Regions from separate parts of the Thermaerobacillus caldiproteolyticus genome, predicted to be linked through region 1. Evidence: riboswitches for the same ligand, from Rfam matches in the RefSeq annotation. Region 1 holds a riboswitch; each other region holds the start of a gene.
The links. Region 1 has a riboswitch for S-adenosylmethionine ahead of ISX45_RS15295 (LLM class flavin-dependent oxidoreductase). Riboswitches for the same ligand answer to the same signal wherever they lie in the genome.

Region 1 (6,115 bases):
CCTGACTCGCTATCCGGCGGACAAGCACAACGTGTCGCCATCGCCCGAGCACTGGCAATGGAACCGAAAGTGATGCTGTTTGACGAACCGACTTCGGCCTTGGACCCAGAAATGGTCGGCGAAGTGCTAGCCGTCATGAAACAACTGGCGAACGAAGGAATGACAATGGTCGTTGTAACACATGAAATGGGCTTTGCTCGCGAAGTCGGTGACCGTGTCATTTTTATGGACGGCGGCTACATCGTTGAAGAAGGGACACCAAGTGAAATTTTCGACAATCCAAAACACGAACGGACAAAATCGTTTCTGTCAAAAGTATTGTAAAGAAAAAGCCCTTTTTATAGAAAAGGGCTTTTTCACTCTTAATTTGTTAATCTGTAAGTGACAGATGACGACAACTGTTTCAATTCCTCTCCTAAAAACTTCGCCACTTCAAGCATACCGAACTTCCCGGCGCGTGCTTCGGCTTCCGAGTTATAGTTCGTATTGGTGTTCACGTCATAAGTAAAAATGTCACCGTTTCGATCGCGAATAAACTCAATGCCAGCAATATGAATATCATTCGCGCGCAAAAACTGCTCATATTTTTCAATGATCGGGTCTGAAAAATCGTCGATAATTTCAAATTTTGGACGAGCCGCTGTTTCTCCAACCGGACAAAATAAATCGCCAATTTGGCACGCATCGGCTGGGCAAAGTTCAAACCCTTCTGATGTATCTACTCTTACGGCATAGATAAATTTCCCGCCGACAAACTCACAGCGAGTAATAAACGGCTCAGGAGCTTGGATGTATTCCTGAACGAGCGTAATTCCATCAACGGAATCTTCAAATGCAGTGCTTTCTACATATTGTTGTAACGCCTCAACCGAGTGGAACAATTGCACCCCAAGTCCTCTTCCAGCACGGTTGTGCTTTGTAATAAATGAAGCAGAACCAAGTTGTTTTGCTGCTTCAATAATTTGTTTCTTGCCAACAGCGGCAATCGTCTTCGGCGTTCGAATCCCATGAACATTCAACGCCATATATTGATTTACTTTACTTACCTCTAACCGCAACGCCCGGCTTCCGTTCAGCACTCTGCGCCCATGTCGTTCAAGCCAAGAAAGCACAGCTTCCGTCAGTTCAGGTGCAAAACGGTGATCCCGCGTATGCGAAGAAGCGCTCATTCGGCTATAAAATACTCCCTCTGGCGGTATAACTGATAAATCAACAATTCCTTCATCTAAAAACCATTCTTCATAAGGCAAATCTAATTCTTCCAATCGTCTCGTTAAATGAATTGTCCATTCGCGGTTTTCATGGATAATATAAATCTTACTCATCTTATTTTCCTCCTTTGATTGCCGATAATTGTCTCCGTTCCTCTACTAAAGGCATCACTTGCTTTGCGAACCGCTCCATCTCCTCTAGCTGCGGAGAGAATTGTAAAAGCAATAAATCAACTCCCGCTTCTTCATAAGCTAAAATGCGCTCGGCAATTTGTTCTGGCGTTCCGACGAAATTCGGGCGCAACCCGCGGTTAGATACAGAATAATCTTGTAGTTTCACTTGCAATTCAAGCTGCGATTTGCTGACAAAATCGTTGTATCCCGCATAACCGCTTGATTGTTTCACATCAGTAATGCGCTCTAATTCGGCGAGAGCCTCCTCTTCGCTGTCGCGGCAAATGACGAATGCAGCCATTCCAAATGACCGGAACGGCGCTTTTCCTGCATCCGCACGTCTCTTTTTCATATCGGCAATCTTTTTTGCAATTTCCTCCACTGTCCCTCCATGCATAACATATGCGTCACAATGCTCAACAATCGCCTGCTTGCCTCGCTCACTTTCACCGCCGGCATACAAAATGGGATATGGTTTTTGAACCGGCTTTGGCGCCAAATGAGCATTTTGCACCTCATAAAATTTCCCGCGGAAATGGAATACCTCTTCTGTCCACATCCCTTTTAACACTTGAACAAACTCTTCTGTACGATCATAACGCTCATCATGCGCCGTAAAAATGCCCCCATATTGGCGTGCTTCTTCTTCCCACCAAGCAGACACAACGTTTAGCGTAAATCGTCCATTGCTAATATGATCAATATTCGCCGCCATTTTCGCCGTCACTGCCGGATTATGAAATCCCGGTCGTACTGCTGTCATAATTTCAATTTTTTCCGTTACCGCTGCTAATGCCGCAGCCGTTGACCATGCTTCGAGTGAATCATGTTCAGGACCTTTAATATCATTTAAGTATAACTCGGCAATCAACGTCGTACTATAACCCCATGTTTCCGCTGCTTGAATGACTTTTTTCGCATATTCAAATGTCGCTGGCATTTGCTCATTTTCGACGTTTCGCAACCATCCGCCGAAAATAGGCATCCAAAAACCGTATCTCATTTTACTCTCCCCCTCTACTACTCTATAAAAATAAAAACTTCTTCGATAAGAAGAAGTTTGTTCATCGCTTCATCTTATCTTTCAGAACAAACGGTTCTGCTGGAATTAGCACCTTTCTGACCAATGTCAGCGGTTGCTGGGCTTCATAGGGCCATTCCCTCTGCCTCTCTTGATAAGACTTTCCCTATTAAATTACAGTAATCCTACCACAAAACTATGTTTTAAGTCAATATATTTAAAGCTGGCTTTCCTAAAATGGAAAACCAGCTTTATTATTACACTACAAACCACATTACCCAAATTGAACCAATCACAATAACAATCGCGATAAAAAAGGCATATGCCATGTTAATCGTTTGGATTTTCCCGCTATCACTTTCTGTCATATGCATAAACATAAACAACTGCAAACTCGCTTGCAACATTGCCAGTATCACAATAATGCCAATAATCAATTTCGTCGCTAATCCCGATGACAATACGACCCATAATGCCGCGAACGTTAACACAAGGGATAAAACGAATCCAATAACATGTTTCCAAGGAAATGTTTCATGGTGATCGTTCGTTGCCATCTTATATCACCATCCCTGTCAAGTAAACTAGCGTAAAGATGAAAATCCATACAACGTCAAGGAAATGCCAATACAAACTAACAATGAACACTTTTCGCGCTGTTCGCGGCGTAAAACCACGTTGGAGAAGTTGAATAATAATTAAAATCATCCAACCAATTCCAAGACTCACGTGCGCCCCGTGCGTACCGACAAGCACGAAAAAGCTCGAAAGAAATGCGCTCGTCTGAATCGTCGCGCCTTCATGGACGTAATCAATAAACTCTCTAATTTCAAACGTAATAAACCCTGCTCCTAAAAGAAGGGTGATAATCAGCCACGTCAGCAATCCTTTTAAACGGTTGCGGCGCATTTCATGAATTGCAAGCCCACAAGTGAAGCTGCTCGTTAACAGAAGAAGAGTTTCAATCATTACTTCTTTTACTTTAAACAGCTCCATAGCTGTTGGACCGTGGCCTGTGCGTTGAAATAATACGAGATAAGTGGCAAACAGGGTCGCAAAGAGCGCGACCTCTGCGCCAAGGAAAATCCAGAATCCTAAAATATTCAGGCGGCTTTCCTCTGTCCGATATTCTAACGGCATTTTTTCATCATAATGATGAGCAACTTCTGCCATTGTTACGCCCCCTTCCGTGCCAAACGCTCGGTGCGTTTAATCTCATCCACACTAATGTAGTAACCATCATCATCATCAAACGAGCGAAGAATTAAACCAAGTATAATAAATATCGTCGCAATAATCGCCATTGTATACCATTCAAACACAAGGCCGAATCCCGCAAAGAAAAAGGCAATCGAAATGAGGAACGGTCGACCAGAATTGCTTGGCATATGAATCGGTTTCAATTTCTCTTCGTCGATTTCTAGACCTTTTCCTGTTTTTTTCATGACCCAATATGCATCTAAATCAGTGACTTCTGGAATAATCGCAAAGTTATAATGTGCAACTGGTGAAGATGTCGCCCATTCGAGCGTACGACCATCCCATGGGTCCCCTGTCATGTCGCGCTCGCCGTAACGCGCGCTGTAATAAATGTTATAGCATAACACAATAAAGCCAATGCCCATTAAAGCGGCGCCCACTGTCGCGACAACGTTAAGCGGAGTCCAACCAAGTCCCGCAGAATAGGTATACATGCGTCGCGTCATTCCCATTAATCCTAAGAAATACATTGGGAAGAAGCAGATATTAAAGCCGATCATAAATAGCCAGAACGTCCATTTTCCTAAACGCTCGTTTAAAATATGACCGAACATTTTCGGATACCAGTAATGAAGTCCGGCAAAACAAGCGAACACCGTACCTGCAATTAATACATAATGGAAATGGGCAATTAAGAAATAACTGTTATGATATTGATAATCCGCCGCCGCCATCGCCAGCATCACCCCAGTGACTCCACCGATGACGAAGTTCGGAATAAACGCCAATGACCAAAGCATGGCTGTTGTAAAGCGAATTTTCCCTTTCCGAAGCGTAAATAGCCAGTTGAAAATTTTTACGCCTGTCGGAATCGCAATCGCCATCGTTGTAATCGAGAAGAACGAGTTCACCGCAGCTCCTGCGCCCATCGTAAAGAAGTGGTGCACCCATACAAGAAAGCTTAAAAAGGCGATTCCTACAATCGAAAATACCATTGCTTTATAACCAAACAGACGTTTGCGCGCAAACGTACTAACAACTTCAGAGAAAATCCCGAATGCTGGTAAAACGACGATATATACTTCAGGGTGACCCCAAATCCAGAACAAGTTCGCCCAAAGCATTGACATACCGCCATTTGCCATTGTAAAGAATTGCGTATCAAATAAACGGTCAAATGTCATAAGTGCTAACGCAACCGTGAACACCGGGAACGCAAAAATGATAATGACACATGTAATTAAAATCGTCCATGTAAACATTGGCATGCGCATTAACGTCATTCCTGGCGCACGCATTTTTAAAATGGTGACTAAGAAGTTAATCCCTGTCATTAATGTACCAATACCGGAAATTTGCAAGGCAACCGCGTAATAGTTGTTCCCTACCCCCGGACTAAACTCTTTGCTGGCAAGCGGGAAGTAAGATGTCCATCCGGCATCCGGAGAACCACCAATAACGAATGCAATATTGAACAACATCGCACCAACGAAAAATAACCAGAAACTTAACGCATTTAAATAAGGATAAGCAACATCTCGTGCACCAATTTGTAGCGGCACGACAATATTCATTAACCCAATAATAAACGGCATCGCCATGAATATAATCATGATCGTACCATGGGTTGTGAAAATTTCGTTATAATGCTGAGAATCGAGAAATTTCATATTTGGCACTGTTAGTTGCGCGCGCATTAATAACGCATCGACACCGCCGCGGAATAACATCAATACCGCGGAAATAATATACATAACACCAATCTTTTTATGATCAACAGTTGTTAACCATTCATTCCAAAGCCATTTCCATTTTTTAAAATACGTAAGCACGAAAACAATTCCAATCGCTGTCAGTACAATCGAGACATCAGCGGCATAAATAAGCGGCTCGCCTGTTACGAAAAATTCGCTCCACTTCATGCGCACATTCCTCCTTCCACACGCTGCTTATAATGGATAGCAATCGACTGAAAACCATTAATGCCTATGACCATGATGTTCTTTCTCTTTTTCATGGCCCATACTCATATGATGACTATTTTGTTTCGCATACGTCTTCTTCAAGGCTCATACTCATATGATCATGACTATTTTGTTCCGCATGATCAATCCATTCAAGATGAGTATTGGAAAACGTCATTCGACCGACAAGTCCAGGCTTTAAAATATTCGCATATTTTCCCTTATTTAACTTTGGTGCCGTCCGTTGTACCTCTTTTACCCATTTTTCAAAGTCATCTTTTGTTTGTGCAACGACTTCAAATTCCATATGCGTAAAGCCTTTACCAGAGAAGTTCGCACTTCGCCCCATATACGAGCCAGGATGATCAGCTTGAAGAATCAACTCTGTTTCCATGCTATCCATCGCATACTTTTGTCCACCTAGCTCCGGTACCCAAAATGAGTTCATTGGACCGACCGATGTTAACTTAAATTTTACTGGAACATCTTCTGGAATATTGACATAGTTCACTGTTTCGATGTTTTGTTCTGGGTAACTAAAAATC
Region 2 (6,115 bases), 560 kb from region 1:
TGCGCTGACCGAGGAACGTACTTCCTTTGAGTTGATCCCATGAAAAGTTGTCGATTTTTTTACGGGAGACAAGGAACGTTCCATCTGTTTGAGTTAATTGGGCGAAATTAATAACGGGGTCATTTGTCCCTTGACTGTAGACATAAATCGATGTTTCCGAGCCGACTAAAGCGATGTCTGCTCCGTCGGAAAGAAGGGTCGTCATTGTTTTATCTCCGCCCCATGTCGTTGTTAATTCGATGTTTAACCCTTCCTTTTTAAAAAATCCTTTTGATAGTGCAACATATTGTGGAGCATAAAAAATGGAGCGAGTCACTTCAGCAACACGTACAGTTTTCACCGTTTTCTTTTCTTGCTGGGTACAAGCGGTTATTGGAATGATAAGAAAAACGATAAGAAGAGACATCATAGCGATTCGAAACCATTTTTTCACCGGTACGGACCTCCTTATGGTGGAATGAAAATCTATCTTATCGTATGCATGTGACAAAAATGTGTGAATGCCTAGAAAGGAAGAGAGATATGGATGGACAAATAATCGAAAAGCATCGCTTCCCATCGCCGAACCCGCATATTGACGTGTCTCTTGTCACGTATATGTGCCAAGGATTAAAAATAAAGGGGTTTTTAGCCGAGCCAAAAGCGGCTGGTGTGTATGATGGCTTTCTTTATTTACGCGGCGGTATTAAAAATGTCGGTAAGGTGCGCCTGTCACGAATTACTCAGTTTGCTGCGGAAGGATTTGTCGTAATGGCTCCGTTTTACCGAGGTAATCAAGGGGGCGAAGGGAATGAAGACTTCGCTGGTGAAGACCGTTATGATGCGTTAGCAGCCTTCCGCATTTTAGAAGCCCATCCAAAGGTCCATCATGAACGGATTCATGTATTTGGCTTTTCACGCGGTGGAGCAATGGCACTTCATACGGCGATTCTTGAGCCGCGTGTTTGCTCTGTTGTTGTTTGGGGTGGGGTTTCCGATGTAGAATTAACGTATTGGGAGCGACCGGATTTGCGCAGAATGATGAAACGGGTCATAGGGGGGACGCCTTCTAAATATCCGGAACGATATAAATGGCGTACTCCACTTTATGAAGTCGAGCGGATTCACGCCCCAGTTTTAATCATTCACGGGGAAAAAGATGAAAATGTATCGATTGAACATGCATATCGGCTAGAGCGGCGATTAAAAGAGATGAACAAGCAAGTGACGACGTGGTATTTTCCGAAGTTTACACATTATTTTCCGCCGCAACATAACCGTGAAACGGTTCGACGATTAACGGAATGGATGAAACAACAGTCGCGTTCGTGATACTATGGAAAGAGAAGAAGGGAAGAAAAGGGGTGCATTTTCATGGGCATGCCGTTAGAGTTTCAAACGCTCATTGTGACAAAAGGAAACGAAAAGCGAATCGAAGACAATTTGTTTATTCTTGAAAAAGAAGGATACCGCATTTATCCATTGGACATTCCGATTGAGGTAAAGCGGACACTTCAAAGTGAAGCAAGCGGACAAGCGGTGGTGAAAAAAATCGAGCTAGCCGATCATCGTACCGTGATTACGTATGAATTGATTTCATTACATTCGATTAACTAGCATATAAATAACAAGGGATATCTTCTTTCAAAAGAAGATATCCCTTGTGTCTTTAAATGATTGGGCCACCGAGTTTTTCAATTTCCGGATCGATGTGTTTGAACTTTTTAAAGTTTTCCCGGAACTTTTCGGCAAGTTCCTTTGCTTTTTGTTCATATGCTTGCTTATCAGCCCATGTGTTTTGTGGATGCAATACTTCATCTGGTACGCCTGGAACGTGCGCTGGGATTTCTAAGCCGAAAATTGGGTCTTTCATTGTTTCTACGTTTGCTAATTCTCCTTCGACAGCAGCTTGCACCATCGCGCGCGTATATTGAAGTTTCATGCGGCTACCAACCCCATATTCTCCTCCTGTCCATCCGGTGTTCACTAGAAATACTTGCACGTTATGTTCAGCAATTTTTTTACCGAGCATCTCTGCATAGCGAGTGGCCGGGAGCGGCAAAAATGGTGCGCCAAAGCAAGTGGAGAATGTCGCTTGCGGAGATGTAATTCCGCGTTCTGTGCCTGCTAATTTGCTTGTATAGCCGCTTAGGAAATGATACATTGCTTGCTCTCGCGTTAATTTGCTAATCGGCGGCAAGACACCAAAGGCGTCAGCGGTTAAGAAAATAATTGTTGTTGGGTGACCGGCGATGCTCGGGTCAACGATGTTATCAATCGCTTGAATTGGGTAAGCTGCACGTGTGTTTTCCGTCAATGTAGCATCCTCATAGTTAGGAATGCGAGTCTGTTCGTCAACAATGACGTTTTCTAATACTGAGCCAAATCGGATGGCATCAAAAATTTGTGGCTCTTTTTCCCGCGATAAGTTAATGCATTTCGCATAGCAGCCGCCTTCGATATTAAAGATGCCGCGATTTGACCAACCATGTTCATCGTCTCCGATGAGACGGCGTTTTGGATCAGCGGAAAGTGTTGTTTTCCCGGTGCCGGAAAGACCAAAAAATAAAGCGACATCGCCTTCTTGTCCGACATTAGCTGAGCAATGCATCGGTAAAATTCCTTGTTCTGGGAGAAGATAATTCATAACCGAGAAAATCGATTTTTTCATTTCTCCAGCATATTCAGTCCCGCCGATTAATACTGTCCGGCGCTCAAATGAAATGATAATAAAAGTTTCCGATTTCGTTCCATCCACAGCAGGATCCGCTTTAAAATTCGGCGCGGAAATGACAGTGAATTCAGCTTCATGTGTTTGTAGTTCTTCCTGTGTCGGGCGAATGAATAATTGATGAGCAAACAAATTATGCCAAGCAAATTCGTTAACCACTTGAATCGGTAGGCGGTATTTCGGATCGGCTCCAGCAAACCCTTTGAATACAAATACTTCATCTTTTTCCATTAGATAGTCGATAACTTTGTTATATAATTTTTCAAACGTTTCCTCAGAAATCGGCTGATTGACAGTTCCCCAATCAATTTTTGCCTTTGTTGATGCTTCTTCGACGATATATTTATCTTTTGGCGAACGTCCTGTATATTTTCCTGTTGTTGTCGCAACAGCACCCGTTAGTGTTAACATTCCTTCTTTTCGCTTGAGAACCTTTTCAACTAATTGCGGTACGGATAGATTTTTAAGTACGTTTGGTTGTTGTAACAATACAGCCAATTTATTTGTCACGTCAACAGTGTTCATGTACAAAACCTGCCTTTTTGTGAATTTAATATTCTTGGAAATAGTATAACACATTTATATTATTAGTCCATACTATTTATCATAATTTCTTTTTATTTATTTTCCCCATTTTTTTGATAAAAACTTTATATAAAAATTTATTGACTTTCTTTATCTAGTTACGATATGATAAGTCATTGAACGGATACTCTTATCCCGAGTTGGTGGAGGGACAGGCCCGATGAAACCCAGCAACCGTCACAACAATGGAACATGTGAAATGGTGCTAACCTGTGGCAAGGGAAAGCCCTTGAACGATAAGAGTGAAAGGCGCGATATAAGAGCAATCACCTTTCCTCGAAGTTGAAGGAAAGGTTTTTTATATGCCCCTTGTTTGGCTATAAATCACAAAATTGAATTATACTAAGTAGGGAATGAGTACCGTATCATCTACGTAATGCGTAGAATGCAACTGTGTGTTCTAAAAGCTCACAACAGAAAAGAGGAGGAAATTGACGAAATGTCAACAAAACGCCGTTTGTTTACTTCTGAATCTGTAACAGAAGGGCATCCTGATAAAATTTGTGACCAAATTTCTGATGCGATTTTAGATGCGATTTTAGCAAAAGACCCAAATGCTCGCGTTGCTTGCGAAACGAGTGTAACGACGGGATTAGTGTTAGTCAGCGGTGAGATTACAACATCTACGTATGTGGATATTCCAAAAATCGTTCGTGACACGATTCGGGAAATCGGTTACACTCGCGCTAAATTCGGATTTGACGCTGATACGTGCGCTGTATTAACGTCGATTGACGAGCAGTCTCCTGATATCGCAATGGGCGTAGATAAAGCGTTAGAAGCACGCGAAGGTCAGATGACTGACGAGGAAATTGAAGCAATCGGTGCTGGGGACCAAGGATTAATGTTCGGATTTGCGTGCAATGAAACGAAAGAGTTAATGCCGCTTCCGATTTCATTAGCTCATAGATTGGCACGCCGTTTAGCAGAAGTTCGTAAGGAAGACATTTTACCTTACTTACGTCCAGATGGAAAAACACAAGTAACAGTAGAATACGATGAAAATGGAAAACCTGTTCGTGTGGATACAATTGTCGTATCTACGCAGCATCATCCAGAAATTACTCAAGAGCAAATTGAGCGCAACATTAAAGAACATGTGATTAAACCAGTTGTACCAGCTGAACTAATCGACGAAAACACAAAATACTTCATTAACCCAACTGGTCGCTTTGTCATTGGCGGACCTCAAGGTGACGCTGGATTAACGGGACGGAAAATCATCGTTGACACGTACGGTGGTTACGCTCGTCACGGCGGCGGTGCCTTCTCTGGTAAAGACCCTACAAAAGTAGACCGTTCTGCTGCGTATGCGGCGCGCTATGTGGCAAAAAACATTGTCGCAGCTGGGCTTGCTGATAAATGCGAAGTGCAATTAGCGTATGCGATTGGGGTAGCAAAACCTGTTTCCATCTCTATCGATACATTCGGTACGGGCAAAGTATCGGAAGACATCTTAATTGAAGTAGTACGCAACAATTTTGATCTTCGCCCTGCCGGCATTATTAAAATGTTAGATTTGCGCCGCCCGATTTATAAACAAACAGCGGCTTACGGTCATTTCGGTCGCACGGATATTGATCTTCCATGGGAGCGTACCGACAAAGCTGAAGCATTGAAAGAACAAGCCCTTGCATTAGCAGCTAAGCAATGAATGAAAAAAAGAGAGTTACATTATCATATGTAGCTCTCTTTTTTTGCGAAACAAATATGTGTGCAACAAAAAGAGCCTTTTTTGCGACTTATTAGAAAAAAACTTTGTTACGAATCTGTTTCCATCGGGTAAACTAAATGTAATAGTTCAACTGTCCAAATATGTGGTATAATCTACGAGTTGAATATGAAGAAGTAGGTGAATAACAACATGTGCGGGTTTATTGGTTGCATTCATGACCATCCAAAAACAATGGACGAACAATGGAAAAAAACATTTGAAGAAATGAACGATATGATTACACACCGCGGTCCAGACGATGATGGGTATTTTTTCGATGATTATGTCAATTTTGGGTTTCGTCGGTTAAGCATTATCGATTTGGAAGCGGGGCATCAACCGTTATCGTACGAAAATGAACGATATTGGATTATTTTTAATGGAGAGATTTATAACTACATTGAACTGCGCGAAGAGTTGCTTGCAAAGGGATACGAATTTGCCACACATTCCGATACAGAAGTAATTGTTGCGCTATATAGTCATGAAAAAGAAAAAGCGGTCGAGAAACTTCGCGGCATGTTTGCTTTTATCATTTGGGATAAAGAGGAGAAAACGATCTTTGCTGCGCGTGACCCGTTTGGCATTAAACCGTTTTTCTATATGGAACAAGATGGGCGGACGTTTTTTGCTTCTGAGAAGAAAAGCATTTTACATGCGCTCGAAAATGATTTATTAGATTATGAGGCGCTACAACATTACTTAACGTTTCAATATGTGCCTGAGCCAATGACGATGTCTGTCGGCATTAAAAAGCTGGAGCCAGGCCATTACATTAAAAAGAAAGTTGGCGAGAAATTAACAATTCATCGTTATTGGAAAGCACGGTTCCAGCCGGTTTTTCAATCTGAAGAGGAGCTTGTCAAACAAATTCGCGAGGTGCTGTTTGATTCTGTCAAAGTGCATATGCGCAGCGATGTGCCGGTCGGCTCATTTTTATCAGGAGGAATTGACTCCTCGCTCATTGCTTCCATTGCGAAACAATTCCATCCGAACATTAAGACATTCTCTGTCGGTTTTGAACGGGAAGGTTTCAGCGAAATTGACGTCGCAAAAGAAACAGCGGAAAAACTCGGTGTCGAGAATATTAGCTATGTCATCTCGCC
Region 3 (6,115 bases), 400 kb from region 1:
AATACTCATCTTGGGTAGCCAGACTAATTCCAAGCGCGATGAGCTGCTTTTCTTTTTTCGATAATGCTCCTTCTTCAAAACAAGCTTCCGTAAAGGCATTAAAGCTTCTAGCGATTTCCGGCAATTTTTGCGTAAACGTTCCCAACCCTTCTTTGTAATGTTGTAACGCCGCTTCTGTCGATGTATAGCTTTGCTGATTCACTACAAACACCCCTTCGAAAGAATCATATCGCTGTTAGTATGCTTAAAGGAAAAGGAGATTAAACAAGCGAATTCAAATATAGTGAAGTGAAGACAAAATGATGTTGGACAAATGGATATCAATGTTTTTAATGATGCTCCTTTATGTTATATTCGCTCTCGGTTCACTAATGTTTACCGACATTGCGGTAATTGTGATTTCTGTACAATGTTCAGTCATCATTATTACTTTATTAATCGCTGTTCTTGAAAAACTGCCGAAAAAGAAATAACGGAAGCAAAACTGCTTCCGTTATTATTTTTGTGCCGCTGGAATAACTGCACCTTTATATTTTTCTTTAATAAAGTTTTGAATTTCTTTCGATTGAAGCACTTCTACAAGCGTTTTGATTTCTTTGCGGTTTTCATCACCTTTACGTACCGCAATGATATTGACGTATGGGTTGTTTTTTGGCGATTCGACTGCGATTGGATCTTTCGCAGGGTCTAAACCAGCATCTAACGCATAGTTTGCGTTAATGACCACCGCATCGCCTTCATTGTTTTTATAGATTTGTGGTAAAAGACCTGCATCAACATCTGCTTTAAATTTCAATTTTTTCGGGTTTTCGACAATATCTTTAACCGTTGCTTTTGTTTTATCTACACCTTCTCTTAGTTTAATAAGTCCTTTTTCTTCCAACATTGATAAAATACGACCATGGTCTGCAACAGAGTTGCTCATAATGATCGTTGCGCCTTTTGGTAGTTCTTCAAGGCTTTTGTGCTTTTTCGAATAGATACCGATTGGTTCGATATGAATGCCACCTGCATTCACGAAGTCATAACCGTATTCCTTTTTCTGAGATTCTAAATAAGGAATATGTTGGAAGTAGTTCGCATCAATTTCTTTATCCGCCAATGCTTTGTTTGGCAATATATAATCTTGGAATTTTACGATTTTAAGATCAATTCCTTTTTTCTTAAGAATTGGCTTTGCTTGTTCTAAAATTTCCGCGTGTGGAACGTTAGAAGCACCGACGACTAATTTTGTTGTTTTTCCTTCTTTACTTCCTTCAGCATTGTCATTGCTGCCGCATGCAGCAAGCGCTAATACGAGCACAGCTGCAAATAATGCGCTAAGCCATTTTTTCATACTATTTTCCCCCTTTTTATCGTTTATCTATTTTAGAAGTGACAAAGTCACCAATAAACTGAATGACAAAAACAATGACTAAAATAAGAACGGTAGCCACAAATGTAACATCGTTATGGTTGCGTTGGAATCCCTCTAAATAAGCAAGGTTTCCAAGTCCACCCGCACCGACAACGCCAGCCATGGCTGTATAGCCAACAAGAGCAATCGCTGTCACCGTGATTCCGGAAACAAGAGCCGGCAACGATTCCGGAAGAAGCACTTTCCAAATAATTGTCGCTGTTGTCGCTCCCATCGCTTTTGCTGCTTCAATGACACCTTTATCAATTTCTCGCAACGCAATCTCAACCATGCGCGCGTAAAACGGGGCAGCACCAATAATAAGTGCTGGCAATGCCGCATTCGCACCGAGAATCGTACCAACGACAAGCTTAGTAAACGGAATCAATAAAATAATTAAAATAATGAACGGAATAGAGCGAAAAATATTCACAAACGCCGCAATAATCGCATTCGCCAGCCGATTCTCCCATATATTCCCCTTTGAGGTTAAAAATAATAAAAGACCAAGGATAATACCTAACACAAACGTTGCAACAACAGCAATACCAGTCATATAAAGGGTTTCTACTGTCGCCGCCCAAATGGTATCCCATTGCACATTCGGTAAGAGGCTATTGAACATCGGTAATCACCTCCACCCCAACCTGTTGTTGGCGAATATAATCAATCGCTTTTGCTACTTCCTCATCTGTTCCATCAATATGCACGAATAATACCCCGTACGAACCTTGATGGGTCTGCGAAATTTTCCCTTGAAGGATATTCACGTTTACTTGGAATTGACGAGTAAGATTCGCTATCAATGGCTGCTCAGCTGCCTCGCCAACAAAGGTTAATTGAATCACGTTCCCTCTCGGATATTTATCTATTAAATGAGCAATCGTTTCTTTTGTCTCTTCCGGTTCAATGACTTGTTGAACGAACCGTTTTGTAATTGTCTGCTTTGGTTGACGGAACACTTGAAGCACTTCGCCTTGTTCAACAATCTTACCGTTTTCCATGACGGCTACACGATCACAAATTTTCCGAATAACGTGCATCTCATGAGTGATGAGAACAATCGTCAAACGAAGACGCTGATTAATATCTACCAATAAATCGAGAATGGAATCTGTTGTTTGTGGATCTAGCGCTGATGTCGCCTCATCGCATAATAATACTTTTGGATTATTCGCCAAAGCACGGGCGATGCCGACACGCTGCTTTTGGCCGCCGCTTAATTGTGATGGATAGGCATTTTCACGTCCTTGCAAGCCAACAAGCTGAATGAGCTCGTCCACGCGTTTTAACCGTTGTTCCTTTGGAACTCCTGCAATCTCTAATGGAAACGCAATATTTTCACGCACGGTTCTTGACCATAATAAATTAAAATGTTGGAAAATCATCCCGATTTCTTGACGAGCTTCGCGTAATTCTTTCCCCTTAATATTGGCAATATTTCGATCAGCAACGATGACATTTCCCTTCGTGGGCTTTTCTAGTCCATTTAACATACGAATTAACGAACTTTTTCCAGCTCCACTATAACCAATAATCCCGAAAATTTCCCCTTCTTTAATGTGCAAGCTCACATCATCGACAGCTGTTACTGAACCGTTGCTAGATTGATAAATTTTCGTTACATTTTCTAATGTAATCATTTGCTTCTCACCTTCCTTTTCTTCACAGCTGCTTCCTATCTTCGCCGACATACTTAAAATAAAAAACCTTTCTGCTCAAGAGAACAGAAAGGCATTATCTCCTATTCTGTCTCTTATCTCTCAAAGCAATCGCTTTGTGTGAATTGGCACCATTTCAGCAAAAATGCTGACGGTTGCCGGGTTTCATTGGGCACATCCCTCCACCTCTCTTGATAAGAGCACTGAACGCGCTTTATTCAATTAAAACTTTAATCAGCTCAAGTAGTTTTATAAATTACAAGTGTGATTTTAACATGCATGAAATAAAGTGTCAACAAAAACTTTGATCATCGATACAAAGACAAATCCGAGGCAACTTCAGTAGCGGCTTGAATTGCCTGTTCCAAATCTTCAATTAAATCATCCACATTCTCAATTCCAACAGATAAGCGAATCAAATCTTCAGTAACGCCAGATGCTTTTAAATCTTCTGCACTCAACTGCTGATGCGTCGTGCTTGCCGGATGAATAATTAAACTTTTCGCGTCACCAGCGTTGGCTACATGTGACCAAAATTTCACGTTGTTAATCAGTTTTGCTCCTGCTTTCCGGCCACCTTTAATTCCAAAAACAACGACTGCACCAGCTCCTTTTGGCAAATATTTTTCTGCTAAATCTTTAGACGGATGTTGCTCATGTTCCGGATAAAGCACCCATTCTACAGCTGGATGACGATCTAAATATTCAACAATTGTTCGCGTATTAGCAATATGTTCTTTCATACGCACATGTAATGTCTCAAGACCACAAAGTTAAGCTGAAAGGCATTGAAAGGACTAATGGCTGGGCCTAAATCACGCAATAGTTATACTCGCGCCTTAGCAATATCGGCGGCAGGTCCGAACGCTTCGGCATAAACAAGATTATGATAGCTCGGATCCGGCGTTGTAAATTCAGGGAATTTTGGTGAGTTCCAATCAAAATTTCCACCATCGACAATAATCCCGCCAAGCGTTGTTCCGTTTCCAAGTAACCATTTCGTTGCTGAATGAACAACAATATCAGCTCCATGCTCAATCGGTCTGCATAAATAAGGAGTCGCAAACGTGTTATCGATAATAAGTAGGATGCCTGCTTCATGAGCAATCTCAGCTACGGCTTCAATGTCTAATACATGCAGGCTCGGATTGCCGATTGTTTCGGCGAAAATCGCTTTTGTATTTGGCGTGATTGCCGCGCGAAAATTTTCCAGATTAGCTGGATCAACAAAATGCATCTTAATACCGTACTCTGGCACCGTGTTGCAAAAACCGGTTGCCGGGCTTCATCAGGCCAGTCCCTCTCCGCCTTTCTTGATAAGAAATGTATAATCGTTTTATTTTTTCGAATTGTACCACGCCATTTTCTTTTCGTTAATTATTTTCTTAATATTAAAAACCTTTAGCGAACAAATCGATAAGGCTTCGCTAAATGAAAAATTGATTCTAAAAGAAGTATATGCCGAAAGCTTCCCACAACGGACAACTCTTTCAGGCGCATTTGTTGCTGTAATTTTAATTCTCCAGTTAAAAGCGCTTGAATCGCCTCTTCTGAACCCCGAATCGTTAATAGTCTTTTTTCATCTACATTTTTTTCCTCTTCCGTACCGTTTTTTGAAATAGCAAAAATAACATTCTCGTTCTCACATTCAAACTGAATATATACATGCTCCTCAGGCAAAAGCGGTAATAAATGATGTAACGTTTGAATCCTTTCAATGAATTGCTGAATAAGACTATAGATCCCCATTGTTTTACCAACCTCCCCCATTAGTCTCTTACATGTACATTCCATGAGAAAGCGCATGAATCCTTTGCTAACTTCTCGACAAATGACCAATAAAATATACAAATTAAACCACAAACTCTATACGTATTACTGATATTTCCTGAGAAATATGTGAAATAAAGGGTTTTTATGTCGAATTTTTCTATATTTTTTTAAAAAAAAGCTGCCCGAAAAGATCACGAAAATGTGATTTTTTCGGACAGCCTTATCTTTCGTTCATTTTTTGGTTGGAATTTTAAATCAAGGGCTTCAAGCCATCTCTTTATAAAAGCTTTTTAATCGTTTCATACAAGTACGGAACGGAATGAAACGCGTATATTTTTTTCTCTAGCTGCGCGTTTCGGAATATGAGAAGACACGGAACACTCTCAATGCTCCATGAAATTGCACGTTCTGGCATATAATTAATGTCTGATTTGCAAAACTTTATATCAGGGAATAGCTCTTGAACAATTTCAAGCATCCGGCTTGCGAGCTGACATGTTCCGCACATCGGCGTATATAAATAAACGCATACAATCTCCTCTTGTTCGATTGCTTCGTCGATTTGCTCCAATGTCAAGGCTTCCATTTGCGTATTTTTCACACCTTTTATAAATAATCCGTATGCACATCTATATTGGCGCTTAATAACACAGCCGCAATGTGTTGTTTTGGTGCTGCTGCTACTTCTCGATACATTCGATCAATATATAAATGTTCCGCTTCGGGAAGTTCACGTCGAAATTGCTTCCGCAGCTTTTCTCCTGCTTCGTCAGCATCGACTAATATGAATACTTCTTTATTATATAGCTCATCGATTAATTCGTCTAATTTAGCATTACTAATCGTACCATTTGTACAAATGATTTCAACTGGTTCTTTAATAATGCACTCTAGTTTCTTCTTATCAGATCGCCCCTCTACAATAATCACTTTTCCTGTCTCTACCATTGTCATAAGCATCACCTAATGAAAAGAGATTACATATATTTTATTCCATAAACACACCATTTTCTCCTTTCATGTTGCAAAAAATAAAAAAGCAACGGTAAGGTAAAAACCCGCTGCTTTCAACACCAGCCATACTCGCTGTCGCAATCGACGTACTTTTGATCAGGATCGGTTGTCAATGTGACCTGCTTATAAATTTTATCTAGTTCTTTCTCATACCCATTGTTCAATTCAAAGGTACCGCCGGCTTCGGAAAGAACAATCCGTCCGATCGGTTCGTTCTCCGCAAACAGCTCGATTGTATCATTTTTAAGTTTACCGACTATACGATCGGTAA

Region 2: it holds a riboswitch for S-adenosylmethionine, as region 1 does, so the genes downstream of both, metK (methionine adenosyltransferase) here and ISX45_RS15295 (LLM class flavin-dependent oxidoreductase) in region 1, are expected to answer to the same signal.
Region 3: it holds a riboswitch for S-adenosylmethionine, as region 1 does, so the genes downstream of both, ISX45_RS13395 (methionine ABC transporter ATP-binding protein) here and ISX45_RS15295 (LLM class flavin-dependent oxidoreductase) in region 1, are expected to answer to the same signal.

Annotation. Positions count from the first base shown of each region.
Region 1 covers NZ_CP064060.1:3,052,739-3,058,853, forward strand. Annotated here, with positions in the region: gene ISX45_RS15285 (amino acid ABC transporter ATP-binding protein) at 1-324, shown strand, start outside; gene ISX45_RS15290 (ATP-grasp domain-containing protein) at 363-1,325, opposite strand; gene ISX45_RS15295 (LLM class flavin-dependent oxidoreductase) at 1,327-2,388, opposite strand; SAM riboswitch class I at 2,460-2,567, opposite strand; gene qoxD (cytochrome aa3 quinol oxidase subunit IV) at 2,664-2,963, opposite strand; gene qoxC (cytochrome aa3 quinol oxidase subunit III) at 2,965-3,579, opposite strand; gene qoxB (cytochrome aa3 quinol oxidase subunit I) at 3,582-5,528, opposite strand; gene qoxA (cytochrome aa3 quinol oxidase subunit II) at 5,644-6,115, opposite strand, start outside.
Region 2 covers NZ_CP064060.1:2,495,829-2,501,943, reverse strand. Annotated here, with positions in the region: gene ISX45_RS12500 (ABC transporter substrate-binding protein) at 1-433, opposite strand, end outside; gene ISX45_RS12495 (alpha/beta hydrolase family protein) at 523-1,311, shown strand; gene ISX45_RS12490 (DUF2584 domain-containing protein) at 1,354-1,596, shown strand; gene pckA (phosphoenolpyruvate carboxykinase (ATP)) at 1,649-3,235, opposite strand; SAM riboswitch class I at 3,423-3,538, shown strand; gene metK (methionine adenosyltransferase) at 3,735-4,949, shown strand; gene asnB (asparagine synthase (glutamine-hydrolyzing)) at 5,160-6,115, shown strand, end outside.
Region 3 covers NZ_CP064060.1:2,647,832-2,653,946, forward strand. Annotated here, with positions in the region: gene ISX45_RS13375 (carboxymuconolactone decarboxylase family protein) at 1-202, opposite strand, end outside; gene ISX45_RS13380 (hypothetical protein) at 300-473, shown strand; gene ISX45_RS13385 (MetQ/NlpA family ABC transporter substrate-binding protein) at 497-1,336, opposite strand; gene ISX45_RS13390 (methionine ABC transporter permease) at 1,353-2,021, opposite strand; gene ISX45_RS13395 (methionine ABC transporter ATP-binding protein) at 2,011-3,039, opposite strand; SAM riboswitch class I at 3,150-3,258, opposite strand; partial or broken gene ISX45_RS13400 (O-acetylhomoserine aminocarboxypropyltransferase/cysteine synthase family protein) at 3,366-4,327, opposite strand; gene ISX45_RS13405 (SCP2 sterol-binding domain-containing protein) at 4,459-4,806, opposite strand; gene ISX45_RS13410 (thioredoxin family protein) at 5,108-5,416, opposite strand; gene ISX45_RS13415 (toprim domain-containing protein) at 5,437-5,778, opposite strand; gene ISX45_RS13420 (YusG family protein) at 5,898-6,115, opposite strand, start outside.